One region of the Microbulbifer variabilis genome, then DNA from elsewhere that is predicted to be linked to it. Evidence: predicted binding sites of a transcription regulator. Region 1 holds the regulator's gene; each other region holds the start of a gene.
What was found. Region 1 encodes LexA, which represses DNA repair genes until DNA is damaged. Its sites were predicted from a motif close to ACTGTNTNTANANACAGT; they were not measured.

Region 1 (10,063 bases):
CCATAACCCCGTGCGTTATTAAACCACTTCACTGTACCTGTAACGCGATCACTCATTGAGAAAACCTCATTATTGTTATTGCGCCTACCTCTATTACCTCACTGCTCAATTCGGCAAGAGGGGCAAACGCCACCCCATTGTTAACAAACTGCTCCATGCAGAATGCTATCTTGCTTCACCCTATTGAGAGTAACCCAAAGGGCGTAACCTGATTCTTAGATAAAACAGCGCCAGTGTCTAGGTTTCTATGTGAAATAAATACTACGTTTTTACCAATAGGCGTAATTAACCGTCAAAACCCCAATTAAGCGCGATATTTAAACTAAACATTTGTACCTTATCGCACTCCCAATACTCAACTGTCTAACGCGGCTTCTCTCGCTAATGAAGGAATATCGGCAATATGTACCGTCGAGGTCGGAAATGCACAAGACGCACCATGGCGCTCAATTATATTGAGTACATTCAACAAAACATCCTGTTTGATTTCATGGTATCTCACCCACTCTGTCGTTCTGGTAAAGGTGTATATAAAGAAATCAAGGGATGAGGCTGCAAAACTATTAAAATTAACAATAAGAGTTCGGTTGGCATCTATTTCCGGGTGATGCTGTAACATTTTCTTAACATCTGCCACTATCTGCGCCATTAAATGGCCATCTTCATAACGAACCCCAATAGTTTCAAAGATCCTGCGATTGAGCATTCGCGAAGGGTTCTCGACAGAAATCTGCGTGAAGACACTATTGGGCACATAAACCGGGCGCATATCAAAGGTGCGTATGCGAGTCAGGCGCCAGCCAATATCTTCTACAGTCCCCTCAATCTCCTTGTCCGGGGAGCGTATCCAATCGCCAACCGCAAAGGGGCGATCTAAGTAAATCATCAGCCCACCAAAGAAATTCGCCAGCAAGTCTTTAGCGGCAAAGCCTACCGCCAACCCCCCAATGCCACCAAAGGCCAAAACGCCGCTGACGCTATAGCCAAGGAACTGCATAATCACTATACCCGCAGTGATAGCGATCGAAGCCCGCACGAGCTTGCCGATGGCTCTAACCGTGGTGGCATCCATCGGTTTGCCAATATAGCGGGGATTGCAAAGGTTACGCTCCGCGCTGTGCGAGAAGCGCCAAGCGAACCAGGAGAGGACCAAAATAAGGCCTATCTCGCGGGCAGGCTCTGCCAGGGAGAAAATCTCTGCACCCGTCGCCTGACCCGCACGCTGGGCGGCCACCGTGAGCCCCAACAGCCAGATTAATACTTGTCCAGGAGGGGAGAGAGCCCCTACCAGCGCATCATCCCAGGGATTGACGGTCTTCTCAGCCCTGGCAGCCAGTTTTTGCACAAAGCGGCCGAAAATCCAGGCCGCCAGTGCGGAAGCTAATACAATAAGAAAAACAGAGATTATCCAAACCCGGTTATCACCCAGCCAGGACAACAGCACACTCTCTACGGACTCCACAATTCCCCCTCCGCTTATAAAACCGGCTCCAGCCGCCCATAGGTTCTTGGAGCAAGCTGCGGAAACCGGTATTTCTCAACTACTGCATTATTGAAGCTAACCAGCTGCGAGTTCTATGCCAGCGCTCACTTTTTTCGAGTTCCGCCCAAGAGGTGATTGAGGGTCTACCCCGCATGGCTTTTAGACGCTCACTCGATTCCGCTGCGGGAATAAAGTTCTGCAGCCCAGCGAGAGACTCCAAAGCCCCTGCACGGTTATTGCAGACTACGCCCATATCACAACCCGCTTCCAGAGCAGCGCGGATTCTCTCCCCATAACCACCGGCAGCTCCCGCCCCCTCCATGGACAGATCATCACTGAAGATAACCCCATGAAAACCCAGCCGTCCTCGCAAAATATCCTGTAGCCAGTAACGGGAGAAACCCACCGGCTGGCTGTCTATATTGACGAAGCGAATGTGAGCGGGCATCACCGCATCCAGTTCATCGGCCCCTATGCAGTCAATAAAGGGCAAGGCATCGCTGGCCAGCACCTGCTCCAGGGAGCGCTCATCTTGAGGAAGCTCCACATGGCTGTCTTCAAGCACGTGCCCGTGTCCTGGAAAGTGCTTGCCGGTTGTAGCCATACCGGCCTCACGCATCCCTTGAATAAATGGCCTTGCAATAGCCGTCAGGTGATGGGGGTCGGGACAAAAACTGCGATCTCCAATAACTCGGCTGTGGCTGTCATCGGCATCCAATACAGGGGCGAAACTGAAATCCATCCCTACAGCCAATAACTCAGAGGCGAGCAACCAACCCACATCCTGCAACTGTACTGCTGAAGCCTGGGCGGACAGCTTTTGCATGGAAGGCAAACGCGTGAACCCCTCTCGAAAACGCTGTACTCGCCCACCCTCCTGATCAACAGCCAGCAGTATCTCTGGGCGCACAGATCGAATATCGGCAATCAGAGCTTGAATCTGATCGCGATCGCGATAATTGCGCGCAAAGAAAATCAAACCACCCACGAGCGGGTGGCGCAAAAGCTCACAATCCTCATCAGTGAGCTTCTGCCCTTCGATATCGATCATCACCGGTCCGAGTGATGCAGGCATATTCAGTTCCTCTAAGATTCACCAGCTGCGCAGTTTAACCGGACTCCACCTTTAGCATTGCCGAAGCGGCCGGCACAAGGCGCTCCAAAGTTTCCGGCAGGCTGCTCTGAGCACCAAAATCCTCTCTCAGGATAGCCTCTATGGCATCGTAGCTCGACAAGGTGAAAATAGTGGCCCCTAACATAAAATACAGGCGCCAGTAGAAAGTCACGGGATCAACCCCCGGTAAGGCCTCGGCCAATAGGCCTGCGAAGCGTCGGTAACTATCACCGTAACGAGACACTATAAAACGGCGTAAGTGCCCCTGAAACTGTGTATAAGCCAGTCCCAGCAGGCGCATAAAGCGCTGAGCATCCAGCCCAAGTTGGCCCAGACTGCCCAACCCAACTCGGTATAGGCTCTCCAACAACCCTTCAACCTTAAGTGGCTGGCCAGAAGCTATGCGTCGATCCAACTCTGCTTCCAGCGCATCGGTAAATGGTGTTAGGAAACGCTCAAAGACCGCCTGGATCAACTCTTTCTTAGAACCAAAGTGGTAATTGACCGCCGCCAGATTGACTCCGGCAGTACTCGTAATAGTCCTAAGGGATGTCTCGGTAAAGCCGCGCTCGGCAAAGAGCGCTTCGGCAGCATCCAAGATGCGGTTAACGGTATCCATCTGACTCATAGATATCAAACCACCATTTAAAACAGCTGTTTAATTTCGGCCAGAGTAGCACACTCCCAGCTCGCTGGCGGCTTATTGCACATACAGAAAGAACGGTTGTAGGGGGAAGTCCGACCTGGCGAATCCCCATAGGCGAAATTGGTTTGGTAAGTTGGCAGGATAAGATGTAATTACCGAAGCGACTGACCACTACCCTTCCCATAGGCCTTAGTGCATTCCACTGCGCGGGAAGAAAGATAGAGGTGCTAACTACTATTTAGGGACGAGGCACAGCCGTAGGCTTTGTATTTGGTCTCTACTTCCTGTATTCCTGTTTTTTCTGCCTCCCCTACTCCTCGCCCTATCCGATTGTTAATTAATAAAGAAAGTAACCTAGATATCTCGAAAACTCTTTAATCCCTGGCTCGCATATATTTCATAATCAAATCTGCAGCCTCTTCTACTGCATCCACCACATGAAACAGGTCTAGGTCAGCAGAGTCGATACAATTCCGTTCCAATACCGTATCTACCAGCCAATCGTACAGCCCTCCCCAATAACGCTTGCCCACCAAAACTATTGGGAATCGCCGTACTTTTTGAGTTTGTACTAATGTCAGCGCCTCAAATAATTCGTCCAGCGTGCCGTAGCCCCCGGGTAAACCCACAAAGCCCACGGCATGCTTCACAAACATAAATTTACGCACAAAGAAATAGCGAAAATTCAAACTGATATCTTGGTAAGGATTGGCTGCCTGCTCAAAAGGCAGCTCGATATTTAATCCGATTGAAGTACCAGGCTGCTCAAAAGCCCCACGATTACACGCCTCCATCAGACCCGGCCCGCCACCGGTCATCACAGGTATCCCCTCTGCTGCTAAAAGCTCCCCAAGCTTCACCCCTTGCTGATACTCCTGGCTATCTTCAGTGAAACGCGCACCGCCAAAAACTGTTACCGCCCCGTTAAGCGCAACCAAACGCTCAATTCCATCAACCAACTCAGATTGAATGCGCAGAACTCTCCAGGCTTCAGCCATTTTCGCATCAAGCATTATTATTCTCCCTTGCTGTCAGTTCTTTCAACTATTCGTTTCATTCCTTGTTTTCTTAAACAATGTAGCAGCTGGACTGCAGGCAGGTGCTCAGTTTGCGAGATCCTTAAATCTGTATATAATCCCAGCAACTGTATAAAAATACAGAAACGCTAGGTAAATCTATGACCAATCTCACCGCACGCCAGACTCAAGTATTAGAGCTGATAAAAGCCTACCTGGACGACACAGGTTACCCTCCCACCCGCGCAGAAATCGCCCAAGAGCTGGGCTTTCGCTCGCCCAACGCTGCAGAGGAACACCTCAAAGCACTGGCACGAAAAGGAGCCATTGAGATGGTTGCCGGTGCCTCCCGAGGTATTCGAATTCCCGACCACCAATCGGGACTTCCCATCGTGGGGCGTGTCGCCGCAGGCAACCCTATTCTGGCAGCCGAGCATATTGAGGATTATTGCGACCTGCCCGCCAGTTTCTTCCACCCACCGGCAGATTATTTATTGCGGGTACACGGCATGAGTATGCGAAATGCCGGCATTCTCGATGGGGACCTTCTGGCAGTACAGAAGACCGAGCAAATCAGAAACGGGCAGATTGTGGTTGCGCGGATTGATGATGAAGTAACCGTTAAACGCTTCCGCCGCAAAGGTAATCAGGCAACGGTACAACTCCTACCTGAAAACGAAGACTTTGATACCATCCAAGTAGATATGCGGGATAAGAACTTTGTGATCGAAGGATTAGCCGTAGGCGTTATTCGCCAAACTCCATGAGACTAAAAGATTTACCGCCAATCAAAAACAACAACAGCGGCTTCTAGCCGCTGTTGTTCCACTTAATTTTTCGCCTTTACCATAGATTAGTGAATCGTATGGTTAACCGGCATCGACTCTTCCTCTTCAAAGTAACCTGGCTCCAGGTCATCGAGATTTTGCACAGCTTCTATACCCGCCTCTAACATGGCCCGGGCTACTGCTACCTTGTGCTTTCGCAAAAATTGGAGACTCTCGGCTGAGAAACGAATACTCACCAGAGGGTCCTCCTCATGGCCGGCACGGCGCAGAGCCACATCGCCATTGGCCAACTCGATAATCTCATAAGTTTCGGAGGACATTTGCTTTCCCTTCACTGCACATCAGTTTGCGCCCAGTGTACCACAGGCAATTTAGAAGTTTCAGTGGGCGCAAAAAGATGAATAGAAAGGTAGCGGAGCCCTCTTAGCACTCCTCGAGATTGGCACGCTGTCTAAGTATCAGCTCACTGAGAGCTTTGTGCCATTTAAGCAGCGCTTCGAAAGAAAGCTCAATTGGTACTGTTCCGGCGATATTGTGGGTCGGAATAAGGTTGCCAGCTTGCCCCTTTTCCTCCGCTAATGTAGGCAGCCTCAGGAGCTGGTTCCACGCGCGTAATAATTCGCTAAGCCAACTCTCTGGCTCTGAGAGCAATAACTGCAGTTCACTTACTTCAAGGCTCGCTCTCCCCTGGCTGTGCAGGCTATCTAAAATAACCTGTACAGACTCTGGTTCAAAACTCAATTGCAGCTGATGTGACAGTTCAGCCAGGAAAGCCTGATAGGCTTTCCACAGCTGCAACAAAGCACCTTCTTCCAGGGCCATTCGCTGAATAGAAGAATCATAACTACTTGTGGCCAGCAGCTGGCTCTTACGCAATGCCGAAGTGACTAGGCCGGTATAGGGATTACTCATTTACTTTTTTGCCGCCGCTTTCTTAGCTGCCGGCTTTTTCTTGGCCGCCGCTTCGACTTTCCAGGCGCCATCCCGATAAAAAGCCTTCCAACCCGTGGCCTTTCCGTCCTCCTCGGACTGAACATACTGCTCTTGGGTCTTACGACTGAAGCGAACTACGGTATCGCGCCCCTGATCATCCTGTGAGGGGGCCGAGAACAAGAAGCTGTACTTAGGGTCAATCTCACTCTGGTGAGGCAGTAGCTCTTTTATCAGCGGGGCACGGGTCTCACGGTTTTTCGGAAACTGGCTGGCGGCAAGGAATAATCCGGAGGCACCATCGCGGAGAATGTAATGATCCTCAACCTTCAGGCAAGCCAACTCCGGCATAGGAACCGGATCCATTTTGGGTGGCGCCGGCTGGCCATTTTTCAACAGCTTGCGGGTGTTCTTACAGGCTTCGTTAGTACAACCAAAGTATTTACCAAAACGGCCTGACTTCAGCTGCATGTCGCTACCGCACTTGTCACACTCAATAATCGGACCGTCGTAGCCCTTAATTTTGAACGTGCCCTGCTCTACCTCGTAACCATTACAGTCCGGGTTATTACCGCAGATATGTAGCTTTCTCTGCTCATCGAGCAGATAACTATCCATCGCCGTGCCGCACTTGGGACACCGGCGCTTCTCCCGCAACTGGCGGGTTTCGGCATCTTCGTCCTTATCCGCGTCCACAGCCTCATCGCCAGAGACGAGATTCATCGTGTTGGTGCAGCGCTCCTTAGGAGGAAGCGCGTAACCGGAGCAGCCAAGGAATACACCGGTAGAGCCTGTGCGGATCTGCATATGGCGACCACACTTACTGCACTCGATATCGGTATCTGTCGGCGTGTTGCGCCGCATACCCGCATCACTGGACTGAGCTTTTTCCAACCGCGAGGAGAAATCCTGATAAAACTCGTCGAGTAACTGCTTCCAACCTTTATCGCCATCGGCAACCGCATCCAGAGACTCCTCCAGGCTTGCGGTAAAACCGTAGTCCATCAGATTTTTAAAACTTTCGCTGAGACGGTCGGTGACAATATCACCCATTTTTTCCGCGTAGAAACGGCGGTTCTCAAGCCGCACATAGCCCCGATCCTGAATTGTGGAAATAATAGAGGCATAGGTTGAGGGCCGGCCGATACCACGCTTTTCCAGCTCTTTCACCAGAGCGGCTTCGCTAAAACGAGCCGGAGGCTTGGTGAAATGTTGTTTCGGGTCCAGCTGCTGCAGAGACAGCTTATCGCCAACCTGAACATCAGGCAGCAGCAGATCTTCATCTTTCTTGCCCGCAGGAGGGGCAACTTTGAGAAAGCCATCAAAACGAATCACCCGGCCGCGAGCACGCAACTCAAAGTCACCGGCACTCACCACAATTGAGGTGGAAGTGTATTTTGCCGGGGTCATCTGGCAGGCGACAAACTGCTGCCAAATCAGATTGTAGAGCCGCTCCGCATCCCTCTCCACACCTGAGAGCATATTGGGGGCAACACGTACATCGGAGGGACGAATTGCCTCGTGAGCCTCTTGCGCTCCCTCCTTGCTGCTATAACTAACCGGCTTTTCTGGCAGATACTTATCGCCAAAATTCTCTCCGATATACTGCCGGGCCGACTCAACCGCCTCTTTACTTAGATTGGTCGAATCGGTACGCATGTATGTAATATGGCCGGCTTCGTAGAGGCGCTGCGCAAGGGTCATGGTTTTCTTGACACTGAAACCGAGGCGATTACTAGCCGCCTGTTGTAGTGTCGAAGTAATAAAGGGAGCACCAGGCTTGGAACTGGTAGGCTTATCGTCACGGCCGCTAACAACAAACTCACTACCCTGAAGCAATTTCACCGCGCTATTCGCATCAGCTTCATTGGTGGGGCGGAAAGTTTCACCAGCTTGTTTTTTAACCTCTAGCCGCAGCTTGTTCGCTTTGCTGGTAGCGGTGTCAGCGAAAAGCGTCCAATACTCCTCAGGAATGAAAGCGCGGATCTCACGTTCGCGCTCTACCACGAGACGAACTGCCACTGACTGCACCCGGCCAGCAGAGAGTCCTCGGGCAACTTTCTCCCACAATAGTGGGGAGACCATATAGCCAACAATACGATCGAGGAATCGGCGAGCCTGCTGGGCATGAACCCGATTGATATTCAGGCGGCCGGGATCTTTAAACGCCTCCTGGATCGCGGACTTAGTGATTTCATTAAAAACCACTCGGCGATAGCGTTCGTCATTACCGCCAATTGCTTCCCGCAAGTGCCAGGCGATCGCCTCTCCCTCGCGGTCCAAATCCGTTGCCAGATAAATGTGATCGGCATTCTCAGCCAGCTTTTGCAACTCGCTGACTACTTTTTCCTTGCCTGGCAAAATTTCGTAGTGAGCCTGCCAGCTATTATCCGGGTCGATCCCCATGCGCTTGATCAGCTGAGCACGATTTTTCTTGCGCTTGTAAGCCTCTTTCGCCTCAGGGGAAAGCTTACGAGTCTCTGCCGCACGCCTTGCCCGTTCTTTTGCGTCAACGGGCTGTTTGTTGCCGCCACCGGTTGGCAAATCGCGAATATGACCGACGCTGGACTTAACAACAAAGTCCTTGCCGAGATATTTATTGATGGTTTTCGCTTTGGCCGGTGATTCGACGATGACCAGTGATTTACCCATAAGCCTTTGATTTCAAATGAAAAATTTACTGCTATCCGAAGCATTTCAGGCCCTTCAATCGGGCCTGCGCTGCGCGAATATATAAGCCTCAGTCAAGGCGCGGTCAAGCAAAGCTGACAACTTTTAGTGCTTATTCGCCAAATTTCACCCCCAGAAAAGGGTAAAATTGTGACAATTTTCCCTATTTGAGCAGCCCACTAAAATGCCTGTCGCCCTAGTCTTCTGGGAGCTTAATGGGACTGATCTTGCGTACAGATTCTTCTATAAGAGGGGTGTACTCCGCCAAACTCTCAGACAGCTGCGAAAAAGCTTTGACCCCACCGTTTTCCTGCCATTGCACGCCCAATCCGACATCGGTTGCGATAATCGCACAGCAATCCGCCGGCAAGCTATCCAGCAACTGGTGCAATTGCTGCCATGCTGCCTGGGGGGCTCTCACACTGTTGCCCCAGTCCCAACTACCGGCAAAATTCATTTCATGCGTAATCCGCTGGCGCTGCAGCTTCCAACCAATCTGTAGACGCTTTCTATCCTTCCACCGATAGTAATAAACCGCTGCGGTCCCCTCCCCCAAAGCTTCAGGTAAGGCTTGAATTTGCACGGTAATGCCTGCCCTGGCGGCACGGCCACGCAAATCAGCCAGACGGCTGTCGCGCTGATTGGGCTTCAGCCACATCACTGGCCCCAGCACCAGGGCAATAGCAAAGCCAATTATGATTACCGGTAGCCATTCGGACATAAAAGTTCCTTATGATGGTTTTAAAAACGGCCTATTCTGCGGCGCCATATATGATCCATGTCAAACAGTTTTTTTTGCGATAGACTGAAAATAGCTGTCGTATGAGGCCCCACTGGGCAAATAGAAAAGACAGGAGCTAATGGAAAATGGCGAAATATGAACGAATATTGGTGGGCCTGGACCTCTCGGAAGAATCCTCACAAGTGCTGGAAAAAGCGGCCTCTCTCGCTGAAGCTTTCAATGCCGAAATCAGCTTGATGCATGCCATTGAGCCGCTGACATTTGCCTACGGTGGGGATATCCCCATGGATTTATCAGAGGTACAGGATCAGCTACAGAGACAGGCCAAGGAACAGCTCCACAAAGCCGCTCTACCGCTGAATATCCCCGCTGAACGACAGCATGTAATTTTGGGCCAACCATCCACCGAGATACATCGCCTAGCCAAAGATCTAGAGGTCGATCTTATTGTTATCGGTAGCCATGGACGCCATGGCCTGGCTCTTCTGCTGGGCTCAACCTCTAACGGGGTTCTTCACGGCGCCAAGTGCGATGTTTTAGCTGTCAGGGTATATGTGGACGAAGAATAAGCCCCCTCTTTCGGCGAGAGAAGTGGTGCCATGCACCCCTTCTCTCCAATACTCAAACCTTACTCTTCGCCCCCCTCCAACTCCGACCATCGATCAAAAGCGGTC
Region 2 (10,063 bases), 800 kb from region 1:
AACGGCTCTAAAAACACCGAAAAATACTGTCACACTTCAATCCCGCGGAAAATTACTAAGTGGCCTTTTAGGCGAGGAAGGCGAGGAGTTTTTAAAATCCTCTCTTGCCGCCCTTGGTGTGCAGTTGAAAACAGGCTCAATTCTTAAGTCTATTGAGCAGCAGGGGGAAAAATCCCATTTACACTTTGAGGATGGCGAAAATCTCTGCGTCGATGCCATTGTTCTTTGCACTGGCATTCAGCCAGAAGTCTCCCTTGCCAAAAAAGCCGGACTAAAAATCGATAGAGGGGTTGTAGTCAACGAATGGATGCAAACTTCCGACCCAGATGTTTACGCAATTGGTGAATGTGCCGAGTTTGATCAAAAGGTTTATCAGCTGGTTCGCCCCGGCTATGAACAGGCGGAAAGCTGTTGTTCACATATTCGCCGCGAACATGGAGGGGAGATTTTAGAGCGCTCCTACTCCGGCAGTTACACAGATATCCAACTCAAAATCGCCCATATTCCTTGCGCTATTATGGGAGATGTTGCCTCCGATAACCTTCACCAGCAGGAAAATTTACAGAGCCACGTTTTCCGTAATCGGTTCAAGGGTATTTATCGCCGGCTATTTGTTCAAAATGGGCGCATTCTCGGTGCTATTTATATTGGCAGCTGGGATGAGGCCAACAGCTTGCGCCAAGCGGTAGCTCAGGAGGAAAAAGTCAGCGCACAAGCGCTTAAGCAGTTTGCAGACGAGGGCCGTCTATTTGACCTACAGACCTCAAACAGTATCAAGAGTTTTCCCGACAGCTACCTGGTGTGCCAGTGTAATTCCGTCAGCAAAGGGGAATTATGCAAGGCTATTTCCGAAGGCAAGCGCACTTTAAACGAACTACAGCAGGCAACCACCGCCGGATCTGTCTGCGGCAGCTGCCGCCCCTTAATGGCCGAGCTACTCGATACCCCTGCGCCTAATCTGGTTATGCGCCACGCCAAGGGTATATTAATCACTTCGATCATATCGTTACTTTTAATTACTCTGTCATTCCTGATGCCGCCCCCGCCAATATCCGACTCGGTACAGGCCGGCCAATTCTGGGAAAAACTCTGGTATGACAACTTCTGGAAACAGGTAACCGGCTACACGATTCTCGCGCTGTGTTTTTTTACCGCTGCGCTCAGTGTGCGAAAGCGCTGGAAAAAACTATCTTTCGGCCATGTGGATCACTGGCGCTATGCCCACAGCCTTACTGGGGTAGTTGCCGTGGTCGCACTTGCTGTGCACACAGGCTTCCGTATGGGGCAAAACCTCAACCTCGCACTCATGCTGGTCTTCCTTGGGGTTACTGCTACAGGCTCCCTTGTTGGTGTTTTTATGGCCCGCAACCATCACTGGACCGATCTCAGACTACGCGAACATCGCAAGTGGTGGTCACGCGTTCACTACGCCTTACTTTGGGCACTGCCGGTACTCCTCGCCTATCACATTCTTGCGGTTTATTACTTCTAAATGAAATCTTATCAATTTAAATTTTGGCATTACGGACTGCTATTGACCCTGGTTGTAGGTGCCTACGCTTCCTATAACCTAACGGCAGATGACAAGTCTTTATTTATAACTGGCGAGCCCACACATGGCCATCATCAGATAGAACTCGCTTGCACTTCTTGTCATACCGATGGGTTTTCAGGGGAGGAATCTATTCAGCAATCTTGCCTAAGCTGTCACGCAGAAGAATTAGAGCTGGCCGATGACTCCCATCCGCGTAAAAAATTTCTCGACCCCCGTAACGCCCAATTACTGGAAACCCTGGATGCGCGTCAATGCATCAGCTGCCACACAGAACACAAACAGCAAATTACTCGAGAAATGGGTGTCAGCCTGGCCGGGGATTTCTGCTTTCATTGCCACAGCGAAATTGCCGAAGAGCGCAGTAGCCATGAAGGTATGGGCTTCGAGACCTGTGCCAGCGCCGGCTGCCACAACTACCACGATAACGGCACCCTTTATGAAGATTTCTTAATCGCTCATGTCGGACAACCCGATCTGCTCGAGGAGGCAAAGCTTCCGACCCGTACCGCCATGCAATCCTGGTTACAGGAACATCCCGATACCCACCCCCTACAGGTGCAGCAGGCGGATATACAGGAAGAAACTGCAGCTGCAGAAATCGCTGCGGCTTGGGCGCAAAGCCCCCATGCTCAAGTGGACGTGAACTGCAGCAGTTGCCACGCCAATGGACAAATGCAATTTACTAGTGCTGAGGTTGTGGAACAGTGTGCAAGCTGCCACAGCGAGCAACGGGAATCTTTTACCCAAGGTAAACACGGAATGCGCCTCTCATCCAAGTTGCCACAGGAATTTGTTCAACAGGTTGGTGCCATGACGCCACACCAGGCCTGGATTCCCATGCAGTCTGACGCTTCCGGGGAACTCAGTTGCACCAGTTGTCACGGCCCCCACGATGTCGACTTGCAGTTCGCTGCTGTGGAATCCTGCCTCAGCTGCCACAGCGATGAGCACAGCTTGGCCTACAAGGAATCGCCGCACTTCAATACCTGGCAAGCAGATCCAGAAAACGGCGTTAGCTGTGCCAGCTGTCACTTGCCGCGGGAAACCCACGGAGAACAGGTTGTGGTCAATCATAACCAGAACCACAATCTCCGCCCCAATGAAAAAATGTTGCCTGTCTGCCTGAACTGCCATGGAGCGGAGTTTTCCCTGGCAGCCATGGCGGACGAAAAACTGATCTCTCAGAATTTCAAGCATAAGCCTGCGGATAAGCATGAAACGTTTGACTTAATCCGCGACCGCATTGCAAGAATTTCCAAAAGCAAAAATAAGCAAACACAATCCCAATAGGAGGGGAACACTATGCGTATTGCCGCTTGTTTTATCGCCGGACTGGCCCTACTCACTGGCTGTGAAAAAAACCAGGGCGTGGCACCGGAGCGAATGGCGGATGCTATCTTTGCCGTGATTGAGGCAGACAGAGCCAATTACACCAACAAGGTAGTTAACCGTTTGCAAAATGAGGAAAAAGTTCTGGATGCCGACGAGCACTGGCAGGATAAAAAATTGCTGCCGTTGCCCGCACAAATGATGCGAATGGGCGCTGAGCGAGTCGCGGAAAAAGAATCCGGCTTCAGCTACGCCCTGCTGTCCCTATGGCCGGTAAACAAACAGAACAAGCCGCGTACCGAAATGGAAAAGCAAGGTTTGCAGTTTGTCATCGACAACCCAGGTAAAAATTTCTATGGTCGTGAGACACTCGGTGATACCGAATACTTTACCGCGGTTTATGCCGATGTGGGTGTATCCCCAGCTTGTGTCAGCTGTCACAATGACCACGCGGATAGTCCACGCGATAATTTTGAGCTTGGCGAAACTATGGGTGGTGTAGTTGTTCGTATACCACTTTAATTTATCGCCTGAGCTTCCTTAGCTGACCCAGCCCCGGCAAATCCACTGCCGGGGTTTTCCCCAATGCTCTCTACATTTAATAATCAACGATTGCCTTTTATCCCGCAGAGCTAATTGCAAAATCCCTCAAAAATTCAATATTTACCGATAAAAATCAGAAAAATATAAGAAAAAATTAAGAAAATATTTTGAGTAGATACAATTAATTAGCGGCCGAATTCATTTCGACCGCTCCCTCTTTAATATGACTGGCTCTACTCCCGCTTTAACCTCGCTGAAATCATTCAGACCAGTGGTCACCCGCTGTGGGCCTATTTCCGGGTTAGTCCAGTCTCCATTACGGACCGCTTGTTGTTAACGCTTCGCTCCGCAAAGCTCACCTAGGCACTTAAATACTAGACTCGCAACCTAGAAAATCAAAATCAAGGTACTGGTATAACATGCTCTAAACCGAGCTAGTAGGCATTTTTTCCACAAGAAATCATGAAAAACCAAATAAAGCAAAGAGCAGCCTAGAAGTTTATAGAGTGGCCTCTTGCTTAGATTTTTTTGATTTTTACCAAGAGAACAAAGATGAAAACCTTCAGATTATTTTAACGGCGCAATCAGCCCTTCCAGCCCTTCAATTTTGATCTCCAACGTCAGAGCCATCAACTGCCCCAACTTCCCAGTAGGAAAACCCTCTTTGGCAAACCAAAGCAGGTACTCCTCAGGAAGATCGATAAGTACCCTACCCGCATACTTACCGAATGGCATTGGAGTTTGGGCAATATCAATCAACTGCTGCTTTTCAAACATCGCAAAATCCTTCAAATCTCTTATTTTGTGCTATACGCAGCCCACAGCTTAGATATTTGTTGCTGACTTATCTCCACCCTACACTGGCTGCGAAATTATTCGGTCTGTCTTACCGAATCTCTATCCCTCAAGCATCACTGAAAGGGGTGACTATGCGTATCAAAGCGATTAAATACCTCAGCTTAACCGCAGTATTGGCCCTAGGCCTCGGCGGGCAAGGCTGTGCCAATATGAGCGATACCGATCGTCGCATCGGAACCGGCATCGGCGTCGGTGCCGTAACCGGTGCCCTAATCAGTGGTGGTCGGCCCGGTGGCACCGCAGCAGGCGCCGTGATTGGCGCAGGGGCAGGCTATCTCTACGACAGAGAAAGAAAACGCAGAGACTACTATCGCTATCGCGGAGGCTACTATCGTTATTAGTGTTTAATGGAGAATCGTCAGGCTCAGAGTTAATGCATGGCGCACCCCCTGGTGCGCCTAACGCACCAGGGGTTATCTGGGATAAGAGCCACCCGGGACAATGAGTAAAATTCAGGAAGCTGTGTTTTCTCTAGCGAGCCACTTTAAAGCAACTTGGTCTTGGTTTTTCCACAGCGCTCACAGCAATACTCTGTGACGAGCTTGCCCTGCTTAACATCAAACTTGCGCTCGGTAACCACTTTCCACTTGTGAAAACCTTCCCGGCAAAGAGTGCTGCCTTTGTGTTTCTGCCAGGTGGTTTTTCTTTTAAAAGGAATCACATCTCCCATATTAGGCGACCTCCCCCGCCGCGTGCCCAGAAGCCCAGGCCCACTGAAAATTAAAGCCCCCCAGCCAGCCAGTCACATCGAGTACTTCACCCACAAAATAAAGCCCTGGCTGGGTTTTGCACTCCATAGTACGCGAAGAAATCTGATCTGTATCCACGCCGCCGAGGGTAACTTCTGCAGTGCGATAGCCTTCGGTGCCATCGGGAACCAGCGTCCAGACTTGCAACTTGGCTCCGAGTTCCCGCAACTCAATTTCAGTAAACTGCTTGAGGGGGCGGCTGTCGATATGCTGCCGTTGTAGGAAAAACTGTACAAGCTTCTTAGTCCAAAGCTCAGACAAAACACTGTGCAAGTGAATCTCCGGGCTCTCCCGGCGGCGCTGTTGCAGCCAATCGGCCAGATCGCGATCGGGGGCCAGATCGAAAGTCACCTTTTCACCTTCGCGCCAATGACTGGATATTTGTAATACCGCCGGTCCACTCAAACCTCGGTGAGTAAATAGCATCTGCTCGTGAAAGCTGCCCTCACCACAGGAAGCCGTCACACTAAGCGAGCTGCCCGGTAGGCTATCCTGCCGCTCCAACTGGCGCTTGTGCTGGGTAAAGGGTACCAAGGCCGCACGAGTGGGGATGATATTGAGCCCAAACTGCCGAGCGATATCATAGCCAAAGCCCGTAGCCCCCATGGTGGGTATCGACAATCCACCAGTAGCCACGACTAGGGACTCACAGTGAACTGTCCCCAGACTGCTTTCAACACGATAACCACCCTGCCCCGACTCTATTGAGGATATGGCACAACGGGTGCGAACCTGAGCTTTGGCTGCACGGCACTCCGCCAATAACAGGTCGAGAATATCCTTGGACTTGTTGTCGCAAAACAACTGGCCCAGTGTTTTCTCATGGTAGGAAACCCCATGCTTTTCCACCAATGCAATAAAGTCCCACTGGCTATAGCGCGCCAGGGCAGACTTACAAAAATGGGGATTGCGGCTGTAGAAATTTTCCGCACTGGTGTAGAGATTGGTGAAATTACAGCGGCCGCCGCCGGACATCAGGATCTTCTTACCAACTTTATTGGCATGATCCAATACCAGCACACTGCGGCCGCGCTGGCCGGCAGAGGCGGCGCACATTAAACCCGCTGCCCCAGCGCCGATAATCAGTACATCGACACTTTTGGGCAGCTGGCTATGGGATACATCACTCATGAATTAGGGCTGCGCAATCACCCAAGTATCAGGTACGAGGCAGGGTCACGCCGCGCTGCCCCTGGTACTTACCACCGCGATCCGCATAGGACACATCGCAGATCTCATCAGACTCGAAGAACAGCATCTGCGCGATACCTTCATTGGCGTAGATCTTCGCCGGCAGATTGGTGGTATTTGAAAACTCAAGGGTCACATGCCCTTCCCACTCCGGCTCCAGCGGCGTTACATTGACGATAATACCGCAACGCGCATAGGTGGATTTGCCCAGACAGATGGTCAGCACTGAGCGCGGAATGCGGAAATACTCCACTGTGCGCGCCAGGGCAAAGGAGTTCGGCGGGATGATACAGTACTCCCCTTCCACATCGACAAAGCTGTTCTCATCGAAGGTCTTGGGGTCCACGGTAGCCGAATGCACGTTGGTAAAGATCTTAAACTCACCGGCACAGCGCACATCGTAACCGTAACTAGACGTACCGTAGGAGATGAGTCGCTCGCCATCATTGCCATGGCGCACCTGGCCCGGCTCAAATGGCTCAATCATGCCGTGCTGCTCAGCCATGCGGCGAATCCACTTATCGGACTTGATACTCACTCCGTCCCCCTAAAAAGAATAATCAGTGCTCAACAAAAGAGGCGGAATCATAGCCGGTTTAGACTGTGCAAAAAAGTGCCAATCGACGCCTTTCGTCCTTGTCGCCAACCACTAACTACTGTATAAATCCACAATAAACTGTATATATATACAGTCACCTGGTTAGATCCGATTGAAGACCGAGACAAGAATGCAGGGTGGCAATGTGAACAAAGCCAAAAACTTCATACAAAACAATCACTTGGAAAACCAAGCCAACCCCTCAATCAGACTGCGACACTTTAGAGGCAAGAAGGCCTGCCAAGCAGCCAATGAACCCCAAAACGCAGGGGCCACTACCGGTTTCACCAGCCTGGATGTCCTTCTCAAAGACCACGGCTGGCCGCACGGTAGCACTACTGAGCTGCTTGTACCCCAGGCAAGCTCCAACACATTGAGCCTCCTACTCCCTATGCTCGCTGAACTGACCCAAAAAGGAGAGATGGTGATTCTCATCAAACCCCCATTTACTCCCTGTGCATCAGAACTTGCCCAGCATGGTATCCAACTGGAACAGCTATTATTAGTCTACCCCCGCGACAAACGAGACTGCCTCTGGGCCATAGAGCAGTCCCTACAATCCGGAGGCTGTTCCGCAGTTTTGAGCTGGCAGGGCGAGCAGGCGATAAGTTATCGAGAGCTGCAGCGCCTGCAGCAATCCGCCGAAGCAAGCGGCTGCCTGCACTTCCACTTCCGCCCCCAGTCAGAAGACCCCCGGCCCTCGCCTGCCACATTACGACTACAGCTGCATAGCAAGCCAGAGCAACTTACCCTCAGACTGCTAAAACAAGTGGGTGGCCTTAGTGGTCAACACCTTCAGCTAAACCTCCTGCAACACAGCACATCAAAACGGCATCATCTAGCCCTGCACTAAGCGGCATCTAAGGAACTCTCCATGCTCTGGCTTTGCATCCAATTTCCCAAACTTCCCCTGGAGGCGCTCACCCGCGCCCAGACGCCAGAGGAGAGAAGCCAACCATTGGCGATAGTGGAAAAGCAAATCATAGTGGAGGTAAATAAAACCGCCTTCGAGTATGGAGTCATCGCGGGCTTGAGTATTGCCCGTGCCCGTCAACTATGCCCAGGCTTGCAGATATTACGCCGCAATAGAGAAAGAGAGCTGCAGCTGGAGGAGCTTGCACATTGGGGATTGAGCTTGTCAGCGATGATTTGTATAAAAACTGCAAAACATGAAGAAAGCTATCGTCATCCACAGCTTTACCTTGAGTTGGGCAACCGCTTTAAAACAGATGGCGGATTTCGAGCATTACTGCATAAAATACAGCAAGAACTTACACAAATAGGTATTAGCCACCGTATGGGGCTTAGCCATAGCCCCAGTGCAGCGCTGCTGCTTAGCCAATTACCGGAGCATCGCCGTTGGTTACAGCAAACCCACACCCCACCGACAACACAGCAGTGGAAACAATGGATCAGTCACGCTCCCAGCAAACTACTAGAGTGCGATAATAAAACCTTAGAAAAACTAAATTCCCATGGGTTTAAGCGGATAAGCCAATTACTATCCGCCCCCTTATCGGAGATTGAAAGCCACTTTGGCCGCTCTTTTATCGATTACCTAGCTCGGCTCAATAGCAGCCAACAGAAAACCACCACCTGCAATCTATTTCAGGAGCACGGTAAGCAAATTCAGTGCCGCAAACTAAATGCTAAAAAATCATATTGGCAGACAGGGGGTGCGGAGAAAAAAACAGCATCTTTTAGCGTGGATATCTTTTTGTCACAACTGGAAGAGCAAGCGCAAAAAAAAATAGCTCTCAACCGAAAAAGAAATGACACAAAAAGCCAGAAACTTATAAATAAATTAAATACACGACTTGGTCAGCAAGCCCTCTCAGGCATTACCATGAAATAAATCACACAATAAAATCAAATTTTGTGGCACAGCTCTCTTCAGGACAACAAATCTATTCCAAAGCAGGAACCCTATATATGGCATCCACCCAATGAAAGCTGCGTGCGCAAATCTGTTAAAAAATGGCGTCCGTTAAAATTACGGATTGAGAGGAGAGCAGCAAAAGTGAAATTTTCCAGAATACTCTAAAAAAGGGAACAATCCCCAGATCAAATTATCACTACTACCATTTGAAGCCAACTAAAAACACTTTTGGAAGTGTGTAGACAAGAATCCAATCCTAATTAAAAGAATCTCTGCTAACGCAGAGATTCTTTTAGCAATCTTCAGACCGTAGCCTAACTTACAAAGCAGTTACATTTGGACCTGCTGCTGAGGCACATTTCGCATTAGTTACACTACTATTTGCGGTTGCTACCTTCTCCGCGGTATAAGTCAAGAGTCCGTTAGCGTCAATATTAGCATGCACTTTACAAGTGTCGCCCGCACCGGTGATCTTCAGCGCTGTGCCAATTGCCGGATCTGCAGGGTCCAAAACCAGCTTAGCGGATGTTGCTTCGGTTTTTAAGCGAGCACAAACATCACCTCCGGTTTGAACACACAAAACACCGTTGGTGATATGACCCTGAACAGATTTCATCGCAGCACTGCCGTGTGCACTGGTCAGATATTCACGATAAGCGGGAATTGCTACCGCAGCCAGAATGCCGATAATCGCAACTACGATCATCAGTTCGATAAGAGTAAAACCCTGTTGCTTTTTCATTGTAACCGTCTCCATACAGACTTTTAAAAAAGTGAATCCCGTGAGGAAGTCGCCAGACAAGATACAAGGTTCGTGCCAAGTTTGGCAAGACATGACTCCAACCTTTATACAAACAACCTTACCAACAAGTAATGCCACTCAATTTTAATAATGTGCCATCAAAACTTATTGACGCCCTACTCAAGTATCTGACAAAAAGTGTCACCTTTAGACGCTGACAATACTGTGCAAGTCTCTTCTTATACCTTTATTGGCTCCATTAACTTTATTCGCTATATTTGCTTCACTCTTAGCTCATTTGACTTAAATATCGTCAGCTCAAAAAACAAACAAGATCTCTCGTTCACGCGAGTACTCAGTAACAGCAGCGGTTTCACCCATGACTAGCCCCTCCCTTAACGGCCTGGCAAAACGCTTGGTAGCAGATGGAATTCTCGACGAAGCCACAGCAATTTCTGCACTTAAGGCTGCCCATCGTTCAGGCCAGAGTTTCGCCCAACATGCGGTAGAAGCCAAGCTAGTAAAAAGCCGGGAGCTCGCCAATATTGCTTCCCAAGCCTTCGGCACACCGTTATTTGATTTTGGCAGTTACAATTTCGAGATGATCCCCAAGGGTATC
Region 3 (10,063 bases), 2.1 Mb from region 1:
CCTATACCACCCTTAAAAATACCTTTGATGCCCTGCGCGATCGGTTCGCCGGGCCTCCCCTTACTCTGCGCCTGGGGTTACTACCCAGCAAGAACGATTTGGAAGTTGGGGACATAGTACGGGTTAGCCTGCCGCAATTGCGCGACCACTCGCAAAATGTGTCGGGTGGTATTTTAGATCGCGCCATGGAAGTGCAGCGCATCAATGTCGATCAGGTCAGCGGAGCGGTGTCCGTTGATTTGTTTGGCAGCTACCAGCCTGCTTCAGCGGTGCCTGACCAGCCTAGCGGCAGCACTTCTACAGGAGAGCTACCCGACAGCTGGTATAGCGCAGAGGGCACAGAGATGACCGCCGCCGGCCTCGCTATCGATGCCAGTGGCTTCCTCACCGCTAACGGCACTCTATACGGTGCGGATAACAGCCGCACGGTATTTTATTACCTGGGAGACTTAGCCATTCCCGCAGGCCGCACACTGTTTGTCAGCGACAATGTTGAATTACATGTGCGCGGTGTTCTGCAAATAGACGGTACTTTGCGCGGTGTCCCCAGTAATGGGGGGCGTGGTTTTCTGGGCTCTTGTCGCGGTGGTGGTGGGCGCGTATCTGGAATTGGCGCCACCAACCGCACTATGTACAACCGTATTCGCGGCCAAATTGTGGTCGGTCGCAATTCCGTCATGCCACCGCTCAATATTGAGAATAATGGCGGAGAGCTGCAAGGTATCCCCGAGGATATGCGCGGTACCGGCGGCGCCCGTGGGGGAAATAGTTATTACTACCTGCGCGGCGATCAGAGCTATGAAAATAGCGGCTACGGTGGTTCTGGCGGCCAGGGTGGGGCGAGTCTGGTTATCGTCGCACGGGGTATCGCCCTAGGTGTGAGTGGAACTATTAACACCTCTGGGGGCAATGGCAGTGGCGGCAGCCTGGGAACTGGTATCCAGAAGATTCCCGGCGGTAGTGGTGGCGGTGGTGCGCCTGGCGGTATTGTTTTATTAGTGGACGGTACCCAAAACCCCATGCCGGTACTGACCAATAGCCGCATAGTGGCCTGTTATGGCAGTAGCCCGAGCAGTCCCGGTACTGCCGGCCAGGGGGGCACCTGCTTGGGTACAGCAGCCGCGCGCGTATTATTTGTGCCCAAATCCCGCACACCCTATCCAGATCCAGAAGATCCCGCGCTAGACCCCGATTTACAGGCTGCGCTAGAGGCTGCAGAGGAAGCCAAGGCTGATGCACAAAAGGCCCTTGAAGATCTTGGCAATATTTCTGCAGACGGTGTGCTGCACATCAATGAAAAACTGCAGCTGATCCGCGAATACAGCCAGCTAATAAACGATCAAGTGAAGCTGGATGCGCTGGCCAGTAATTTCGGCACTGCGCTCGATCCCAAACGGGCGGCGTTTACGAATGCTTTGACCGCGCTGACAAGCTATCTGCAAGGGTTAATTCCAGCCTGGGATAACCGACAAGAAAATACTCCGGTAAGCCGCACCCTATTTGATAGCAATTGGACCTACGCCTACGACCAAAAAACAGCACTGCATAATGCCGTAGTGGAGGCGACCCGCAGCAAAGCCTTTGACGCTACCCGCAATATCATTGGCTTTGACGAGGCCAGCGGACAATTCACCGATAACGGTATCTTGATCGGCAATATGCAAAGCGTACGCAAGGCACAGTTGCGCGCTCAGCAGGCTTCGGGCTCGGTGTTTTTTGAGGCGTTTACCGATACCACGGCTGCCGATGATTGGGTGGTCTATGCCGGCTCTGACTCAGGATACCTTTACGAAGTGAGGCCGGATACCGACAAGGATGTGGCGGGCGGAAATGTGTTGCGCGTCGGCCAGGATGACAAGGCCTCCAATGCTTGGCTTGAGTATAGGGAAAGGTTTCCTTTCGACCCGGACAAGCTGTACCGGATTAAATTTCGGGTGTGGGTGGGCTCTGGGGGCGATGCAGACCGGTCGCTGTATCTGGGTATTAATTGCTTTGATAAAGATGGCAAGAGGGTCAATGCTAGCGGCAGTGAGACCCATTCGGGCTCCCATTATATCGCTGCGCCTGGTGTAAAGGCGTCTGGTGCGGGCTGGAAAGAATACACCGCATATTTTCAGGGCCGAACGACGGGTAATGCTAGTTACCAATCTACCGTGGGGCACAACACCATAGCCCAGCCGGCTCAGCTGCAGGCGACCGTCAGACAGTTTACGCCGGTGATTATTGCTAACTACGACGCGACCAAGAAAGGGGTGACCCAGATTGATTATGTGCGCATCGATACGGTTGAACCAACTGGCAACGGCCTTTATTTAAAGATCAATAGCAATTCGAGCCTGGGCGATAATGCCAGCCCGGGGGAAGCGCGGTTGTGTGGCTTTGATGCAAATGGCAACCCCGATGGCACTCTGCCGGGCTGGTTTTACTGGGGTGGCAAGCGGATAAAAATTCCACCGGTGGAATTAAATCCAAGTCTTGGAGGCCTGTTTTATATCGTCACCGAGACGGATGGAGTTTGGATTTCAGCGGGTTCGGCCTTGTCGGTATCCATTGAGCGCGGAGCCTATAGATACCACTATTACGATGGCGCTAGCTCAACAACCAAACGCGGCTATTTCTCATCAATAGAGAACAAGCTGATTATCGGAGAGATTTTCCTTTCTGGATCGGAAGTCGTTAAAAGCGGTGGTATTTACCAAAATCCGCGGCCATTGGGTGGGTTCTCTGCCTATCTCAGCGGACTTAATGAAAAAGGCGCTATCAATGAACAGCGTAGCCTTCCGCATATCCAGTCCGGTATCTCTTCCATCACGAGCGGGGGCGCGCCGCTTACCGCGAGAGATGACGGCTCTACTGCGAAAATCACGGTTGCCTCGCATACCGTGCAGTATGGATTTGGGGCGGTCTCCTATAACAGCGGCAGCATTACCGGCCTGTCATTTTCCAGAAAATATTATGTGTATTGCGATGATGAAAACTACGCAGGCGGCGCGGTAACTTACAAAGCCACCACAAGTTTTACCGTCCTGGCTGCAAATACCCACCGACGCTATGTAGGGACAATCACGACCCCGGCGAATGGTGGTGGCGGGACCATACCGACAGATCCCTGGTGCGTAGACTATGACACTTTGCTGCCGGATGGCCGCTATGTGCGAGACCTACAGCCTGGGGATTTGGTGGAATGCATCGATGTCGGCACCGGTGAGCGCGGCGTATTCCCGCTGCGCGCAATGGGTTCCGGTGAGGAAGTGTGTTACAGCCTGCGCACCCCTGAAGGTGCGGAAATCTGGCAATCGGAATCCACACCCATGGACCTGCCGGACGGCTCAATCGTGCGCACCCCGCACATGCTAGGCAAGCCGGTGTATGTGCTGTGCCATGGCGCTTCTCAATTATCGACGGTTACAGAAATCCGCAAACTGGGCCCGCGGCGCGTGCTAAAGCCTGATTTTGGCGATCGTATGTTTTTCGCCGGGCGCCAGGCAGAGCTAACCATGGCAACCCACAACGCAAGACAAAAACCATAGGAGGCACCATGCCCAGCTTTTCCCCGAAAACCGTGCCAGGCCTTGAAGCCTGGCAGTTCACCTACACCATCGACGACGGCCACAGCGCCGGCACTATTGTGCGCGCAACGGTAACGCAAACTACCGAACCGGCATCCACTGAAGCCAAAGCCGCCGCCGTTTTAAAATGCACCATCGCGGTGATTGATGACCAAAACAAAGTACAGATTGACGGCGCTGGGGACGAAATGCGTAGCGTGTATGTAACGACCAAAACCCTGCAGACCGATGCGGGGCAGGCCATCAATGTTGCCGACCATGCTGCCGATCTTGTAGCCGACTGTATTGTTGAAGTGGCGAACCGCCTAGCGGTGCATAGCTCGATTGCGGCTATGGCTATTCCGAGTGGGTGATACTGGCTTCGGTTTTCAGTAGTGGAGAGAGCGTGTCGCCGGTGCGAAGGCCCGAATTATAGAGCCATGGCTTACATCTACAGAAAGGTCCCCCTAACTTATTGATTTAATTATGGGTAAAATGTGTTCAAGAGCGGGAAGTTGAACCAGGCGTCTTGAGCCAGTGGCTCACTATCCCTGGTTACTATTTAGACAGTGGTTTATAACCTGCTGTAAATAAGGACTTTTTTGTGGAGCTTGAAGGCTCCATCCCAGAAATAGTAGCCAAATGGATAGTGAGCCACTGGCTCTTTAATAAACTGTTAAGCACCAGAGAGAAATATGGTCCAGGCTATTGATCTAACAATGTTGCTAACCATCTACGGAGGTTCCGCGTACTTGGCATATCGCTATGCTTTGCGTGGCCTACTCGCTGGCGTCATCTTAGTTTGGTTTGGTGGTATTCTCTCAATGGAGGTCTTGATGCTTCTTGATCCAGACTACAGTCCCGGGGTGTTGGGAGCTGCAAAATTTCTTTTTGGTGGGGTGGTTGGTTTACTTTGGTGTGCCCCTTTTTATGCAATTAACATTGCGGTAAAAAAACTAATTAAGCGCAAGGCAAAAAGGCATGCTTAACAAAGCCAAGCACGGACGCCAGCAAAGCTGGCTGGACCTACATTCCGCAGCTTCGCTGCTTCATTTCGGCCCGTGTTGGCGGCGTTATGCAGAATAGAAGACGATGAACTTTGATGAAGAAAAATTGATTCAATGTGGTGTGAAGTTGGCAGAAATGCATGATTTGCCCGCGCCTCCCAATGAGCTTTTCAGAAGAAAAATTCATGAGCTTCTTATTGAGAGAGAAAATTACGAAGGGGCATTGAAGGGGATTATCACACGAGAGGAGGCTGCATTACTGGTGTTACAGCATTTCCAAACATTAATCTGTCATAGTGCAGGAAAAAACGAAGTGTCGTTGGTAGAAGACTGGAGTAGTTTAGTTGAGCCCGTTACTTCGGCATTATTTGTGAAGTCAACTGGAAAGGCATAACAAGTTGCGTCAGAAGGACGCAGCGAAGCTGCGCCTCTGCGCAAGGCGTTATATTTCACAAGTATCAGAGAAATGATGAAATATCTTAAATATTTTCTAGCAGTAGTAGTCGGTTTTATAGTTATTTATATGGGTTCAGTTGATATTCCCGGTATTTTATTACCATTACTTTATGGTCCTTACCCAACTGATGGAAACGTGCCATTTCTAAGGGTGTTTACCGATTTCTGGTTGTCATTTGCTTTCACAATGTTGGGTGGTTATCTTGCTGCGTTTATATCCCCATCCAGGCCGCTTACTGTAGGCTTTGTCGCAGGGCTTCTGTATTTCAGTTTAAGTGCATATTGGTATAGCGGCTATGGATTAGTTGGTAGTGAGTGGGTTTCCCCGGTATTTATGCTTTTAAAAGTGCCGGTTGCTGCGTACTTAGGTGCGCTGCTATATAAAAAATATAACAAGTCAATCAACTACGCGCCTTCGGCGCCGGACAGCTAAAAGCGTGGCTTCGCCACAACGCTGCCGGTTATTGAGGCGTTAGCTTTCGTTCTGAGCAAGAGAACTATTAAGGTTTGAGAATGTTACATTGGGTGGTTGTAGAGCAAAATAATAAGCAGTATCTGCTAGAAATGCCTCACAGGCTTTACTATGAGTTCTCAGTAAGATCATGTATTAAATCTCAAGAATTGATGGGTGACATAAAGAGAGTTCAGGCGGAGAACAAAGGAAACCATTCGGGTGAGCTTGAGGCGCTACTCTATGAGCAGCGTCTATCAATGATAAACGTTCCTATTTATGCTGCTTTGTCCCTCGAAGCCTACATTAATTATTATGCCTCTAGATACAGCATGCCTTTCCAAAAGGATATTGATCGTTTATCAACTGTAAAAAAATGGAACATCTATTCGAACTGGAAAACGAAAAAAACCATAGACAAAGATGCACTAGATAAAATAAAGGAAATTTTTGATCTTAGAGATCAGTTTGTTCACTCAAAACCTGAACTTGTTGAGCACGGCACTCAAGAGCCACCGAAAGGAAAAAGTGTTCAGGCAAGAATAGAGGTTATCGACAAAAGCAAGTTGATTTTTGATCTTAACTGTATTTATGAGGCTATTTTCAAAATAGATTCAGATGAGGGTGATGACCACAAGAAAGCACCGTGGTTATACGAGCTCCGCAAGAAAAGCTAACAATGCGCTGCAGGCCGACAGCTTACTTTGCGTACCTTTTGCGCGGTCGCTGCGCTCCCATTTTTGCGCAAAATGCGCACAAAGCAAGCTGCGGCTGAGCGTGGCGTTATGCACAAAAGGAGCTTTGTAGTTGATATCTCTATCCAATCAAATAGACGATATTTTACTGGAGCCGATGAAGATTCCAGATGCTTTTGAGAAGCTCTTCAGCTGGATTGAAAAAAACGGCTTCTACGAAGATACGGAAGATGGGAGAGTTGGCTACCTATATCCAATCGGCAAGCTTAGATCTGAATGGAGTAGCAATGAAAGGCCTGGTGGAACGCTGATTGAATTCTATGCAGAGAAAGACTGTGATTTATTCTACTTCATAAATGAAAAAACAAAGGGTCGACTTCGGGTCTTCGCCAGAACCGGTGGTGATGGGTCAATGGCTGCGTTTTGGATTGATGATGAAGGGCAGCAAAAAATTGTACATATAGGATCGGGCTCTGGGTCCATGCTCGCTTGTGTCTTATGTGATGATCCTTTGGACTTTTTAAGGCTTATCGCCATAGGGTACGATGAGATCTGCTGGAATGATGAGTTCGATCTTACACCCAGCGAAAGCTTCAAAAATAGTAACTTTACGGTTCAGCCAAATTTAAAATATCAAGATTGGCTAATTCATGAGTTTCAAACTTCTATTCCAAGTAAAGCCAGTGAAATAGTCAAAAAGCCTGCGGAATATGGAGATGAAGATTCAAAGGATCCATTTTGTAAGTGGTTAATAGAAAATGATGCATAACAAAGCCAGCCAGAAGGGCCAAAAAACCGCCGCTTCGCTCAGGCTTTTCGGCCTCTGCTGGCGGCGTTATTGCCTCCCTTTCCAAAGCTGATAACTACTCTCAATCACTCGGTGAATATGCCGACGAAACTCCTGCGGCAGTTTTGCATAGAGCCGCGCAACTAACGGCGGAAAGGGAATCTGCGCAAAGTGGTGCAGGTTCTCGGCCCCGTACACCTCCGCTAGCGTAATCCCCACCGCCTCACACCAGGCCGGCAGCAGTTCCGCCGCTATCTTCTGCTTGCCTGTTTCCATTTTCGAAACTTGAGATGGTGCCAGCCCCAGCTGCTTGGCCAACTGTGCGATCGTCATCCCCTTCAATTTCCGTGCGTTGCGCAGGCGTTTGCCCAGTGTTCCGGCCTCCAACATCTAGCCGTATCAGGTACTCCCGTAATAACAAACTTTCGATTTTCGAAATAAAACCGCATTTTGCATTGCTAAATTAGAAATAATCCAGAATATCCGTTTATCAACTGAGAAATAGCTAGTAGTGTCCCGGTGTTTGTCGCCAAAAGCCCGGATAATTCACTAACGGGCCTTGGCGGAGGTAAGCCACCGGGGCCAGTGCCTGTGGTGGTTAGGATTTGTCGTTCCTACAAGGAGGTAGACCATGCCTTTGACCGCTCATGTTCAACAACTTCACCACGTCAATAACCTATGTGCCGGCCTGGAATGGGTGGCGAGCTGTCCCAATCAGAACGCGCGCACTGCCTTGCTGCAGCTGATTGGTGAAGAGGTGGGGGAAACCCTGCAGGGCGTTATTTTTGCTGTTGAGGCAAAGGCCGCAGGTAGAAGCCTACCGACAGAGGAGGCGGCCTAGCCTGCTGTTCAGGCTGGTGCTGTGGTTGGTACCGGCCTTATAGTCATCCATTGCCCTTGCCGGTTGCTGCCCTCTGGCAATAAACTGTATGCATATACAGTATTCAGGGTTTCCAGAATGAAGCTTTCCCCACTCTACGGCCACGGCATTGCCTGTGGCTTTCCCTCTCCCGCCGATGACCACAAGGAGGCGGCCCTTAGCCTGGATGAGCATCTGATCAGCAAGCCGGCGGCGACCTTTATGGCGCGGGCGAATGGGGATTCCATGATGGGGTTGGGCATCTTCGACAAGGATCTGCTGATTGTCGATCGCTCGTTAACCCCTGCCCATGGCGATGTGGTTGTGGTGGCCCTGGATGGCCAGCTCACCTGCAAGGTGCTAGACCAGCAGCAGGGGCGGCTGCTCTCTGCCAATGATGACTACGCCCCAATCCCCATCTGGGAGGGGCAGGAATTGATTGTGGAGGGGGTGGTTAAAGCTTCGGTGCGTTACCACCGGCCGCGTTGAATGCTAGTACTGGTGGACTGCAATAGCTGCTATGCCAGCTGCGAGCAGATATTCCGGCCGGACCTGCGTGGACGCCCGGTGGTGGTGCTCTCCAATAACGACGGCTTTGTGGTGGCACGCTCCAAGGAAGCGAAGCTATTGGGTATCGGCGACCTGGAGCCTTTCTTTAAGGTCCAACACCTGCTGCGCGCGCATCGGGTGGCGATTTTCTCCAGCAATTATCCCCTGTATGGCGATATCTCCCACCGGGTGATGACTACTCTGCGCGAGTTCGGCCCCAATGTGGAGGTCTACAGCATCGATGAGATGTTTTTGGACCTGCACGGGCTGCAGGAAGATTGGAGTGATTACGGCCGCAAGATCCGCAACACCCTCTGGCGCAATATCCGTATGCCTGTCGGTGTGGGTATCGCCCCCAGCAAAACCCTGGCTAAGCTCGCCAACCGCGCGGCCAAGAAAATCCCCAAATGCGATGGCGTCTGTGCGTTGGATACGCCAGAGAAGTGGCAGTGGATGCAGCGCCGCACCGCCGTCAATGATGTGTGGGGCATAGGCCGGCGCCTCACCAAGCGCCTGGCGGATTTCGGCATAGAGACCGCCTATGACCTGGCGCAGGCCAACCCGAAAATCTTGCGTCGCCGTATCAATGTGAATATTGAGCGCACTATTGAAGAGTTGAACGGAATCCCCTGCCTGGGACTGGAGGAAGAGCCCCCAGCGAAGAAGCAGATCTACTGCACCCGCTCCTTCGGCGAAAAGCTCACCGGCTTACCCCCGATACTGCAGGCCGCCACCCTCTACGCCAGCAGGGCCGCAGAGAAACTGCGCGCACAGAAGTCGCTGGTAAAGTCGATTCATGTGTTTCTACACACCTCACCCCATGAGCCCAACTACTACAGCTGCAGCGTCGTAGTGCAGACCCCATACCCGACCGATGACACACGGGTAATTGTGCGGCTGGTGAGAGAGGCCATTGCCGATTTATACCGCCCCGGCTGCCGCTTTATGAAAGCAGGCGTCGGGCTAATCGAGATTATCCCCCGCGCGCTGGGGCAGAGAGATTTATTCACTCCAGGGCAATCGCTCAGGGCAGGGCAGACCATGCAGGCGATGGACCGGATCAATAAAAAGTTTGGTCGCGGGACGCTGTTTCTAGGGGCTGAAGGCATCCAGAAGAAATGGAAGATGCGGCAGGCGTTTACATCGCCTGCCTATACCACTCGGTGGGGGGATTTACCTAGGGTGGTGACTTGAAATTGGTAACAATAGTCGAGCCAACTTTACAGCCAATTTTATACCGTGCTGCTAGGTTGTTTTTTATTGTTATGGTTTTCTTTGCGAATTTTCCCTTGATCAAAATGAAAAGCCCACGTATATGCAAAATCCCATTCGGATGAATCTAGGATTACTTTTATTGTTGACATGTACCAAAAATTGACTAAACACATAAGTGAAGTGAAAGTAATCGAGACTACCACGTAGTAAAACATCTGAAGGTGTAAAAATATCTGTAAAAAAATAATACCAGTCAGTAAGGTAATGGCTAATTCTGCATAGACTATGAGAACCTTATGGCGGAGTATGTCTAGTAGATGTTGGATGGAATTGCCGGCATAACTTCTTTCTGTGGGGGTTTCAGCATTCTTAAGCATCGAAACAAGCCCATCTCTGGTGTGAATGGCATTTTTTTTGAGACGCGCTCGGTATGCACTGTATTTTTTATATGCATTCCACGCTCCCCCAAATATCACTAGAATTAGCGCAATGATTG

Region 2: the regulator LexA is predicted to act here: its motif matches at 6,901-6,918, upstream of imuA (translesion DNA synthesis-associated protein ImuA).
Region 3: the regulator LexA is predicted to act here: its motif matches at 7,869-7,886, upstream of MJO52_RS03250 (LexA family protein).

Annotation. Positions count from the first base shown of each region.
Region 1 covers NZ_CP092418.1:2,760,782-2,770,844, forward strand. Annotated here, with positions in the region: gene MJO52_RS12325 (cold-shock protein) at 1-56, opposite strand, end outside; gene MJO52_RS12330 (mechanosensitive ion channel family protein) at 356-1,462, opposite strand; gene nagZ (beta-N-acetylhexosaminidase) at 1,542-2,558, opposite strand; gene MJO52_RS12340 (TetR/AcrR family transcriptional regulator) at 2,593-3,225, opposite strand; gene MJO52_RS12345 (TIGR00730 family Rossman fold protein) at 3,618-4,256, opposite strand; gene lexA (transcriptional repressor LexA) at 4,421-5,026, shown strand; gene MJO52_RS12355 (hypothetical protein) at 5,113-5,367, opposite strand; gene MJO52_RS12360 (DUF6586 family protein) at 5,471-5,959, opposite strand; gene topA (type I DNA topoisomerase) at 5,960-8,629, opposite strand; gene MJO52_RS12370 (hypothetical protein) at 8,844-9,368, opposite strand; gene MJO52_RS12375 (universal stress protein) at 9,515-9,958, shown strand; gene MJO52_RS12380 (ATP-binding cassette domain-containing protein) at 10,018-10,063, opposite strand, start outside.
Region 2 covers NZ_CP092418.1:3,562,537-3,572,599, forward strand. Annotated here, with positions in the region: gene MJO52_RS15800 (FAD-dependent oxidoreductase) at 1-1,492, shown strand, start outside; gene MJO52_RS15805 (cytochrome c3 family protein) at 1,493-2,845, shown strand; gene MJO52_RS15810 (Tll0287-like domain-containing protein) at 2,858-3,406, shown strand; gene MJO52_RS15815 (DUF3820 family protein) at 3,995-4,204, opposite strand; gene MJO52_RS15820 (hypothetical protein) at 4,357-4,626, shown strand; gene MJO52_RS15825 (hypothetical protein) at 4,770-4,955, opposite strand; gene MJO52_RS15830 (NAD(P)/FAD-dependent oxidoreductase) at 4,957-6,165, opposite strand; gene dcd (dCTP deaminase) at 6,194-6,763, opposite strand; gene imuA (translesion DNA synthesis-associated protein ImuA) at 6,969-7,676, shown strand; gene MJO52_RS15845 (Y-family DNA polymerase) at 7,698-8,678, shown strand; gene MJO52_RS21325 (pilin) at 9,022-9,444, opposite strand; gene pilB (type IV-A pilus assembly ATPase PilB) at 9,824-10,063, shown strand, end outside.
Region 3 covers NZ_CP092418.1:699,794-709,856, forward strand. Annotated here, with positions in the region: gene MJO52_RS03205 (hypothetical protein) at 1-3,530, shown strand, start outside; gene MJO52_RS03210 (hypothetical protein) at 3,539-3,922, shown strand; gene MJO52_RS03215 (hypothetical protein) at 4,244-4,537, shown strand; gene MJO52_RS03220 (hypothetical protein) at 4,641-4,949, shown strand; gene MJO52_RS03225 (hypothetical protein) at 5,025-5,444, shown strand; gene MJO52_RS03230 (hypothetical protein) at 5,519-6,139, shown strand; gene MJO52_RS03235 (hypothetical protein) at 6,315-6,926, shown strand; gene MJO52_RS03240 (helix-turn-helix domain-containing protein) at 6,993-7,334, opposite strand; gene MJO52_RS03245 (hypothetical protein) at 7,576-7,785, shown strand; gene MJO52_RS03250 (LexA family protein) at 7,903-8,292, shown strand; gene MJO52_RS03255 (Y-family DNA polymerase) at 8,293-9,546, shown strand; gene MJO52_RS03260 (hypothetical protein) at 9,585-10,063, opposite strand, start outside.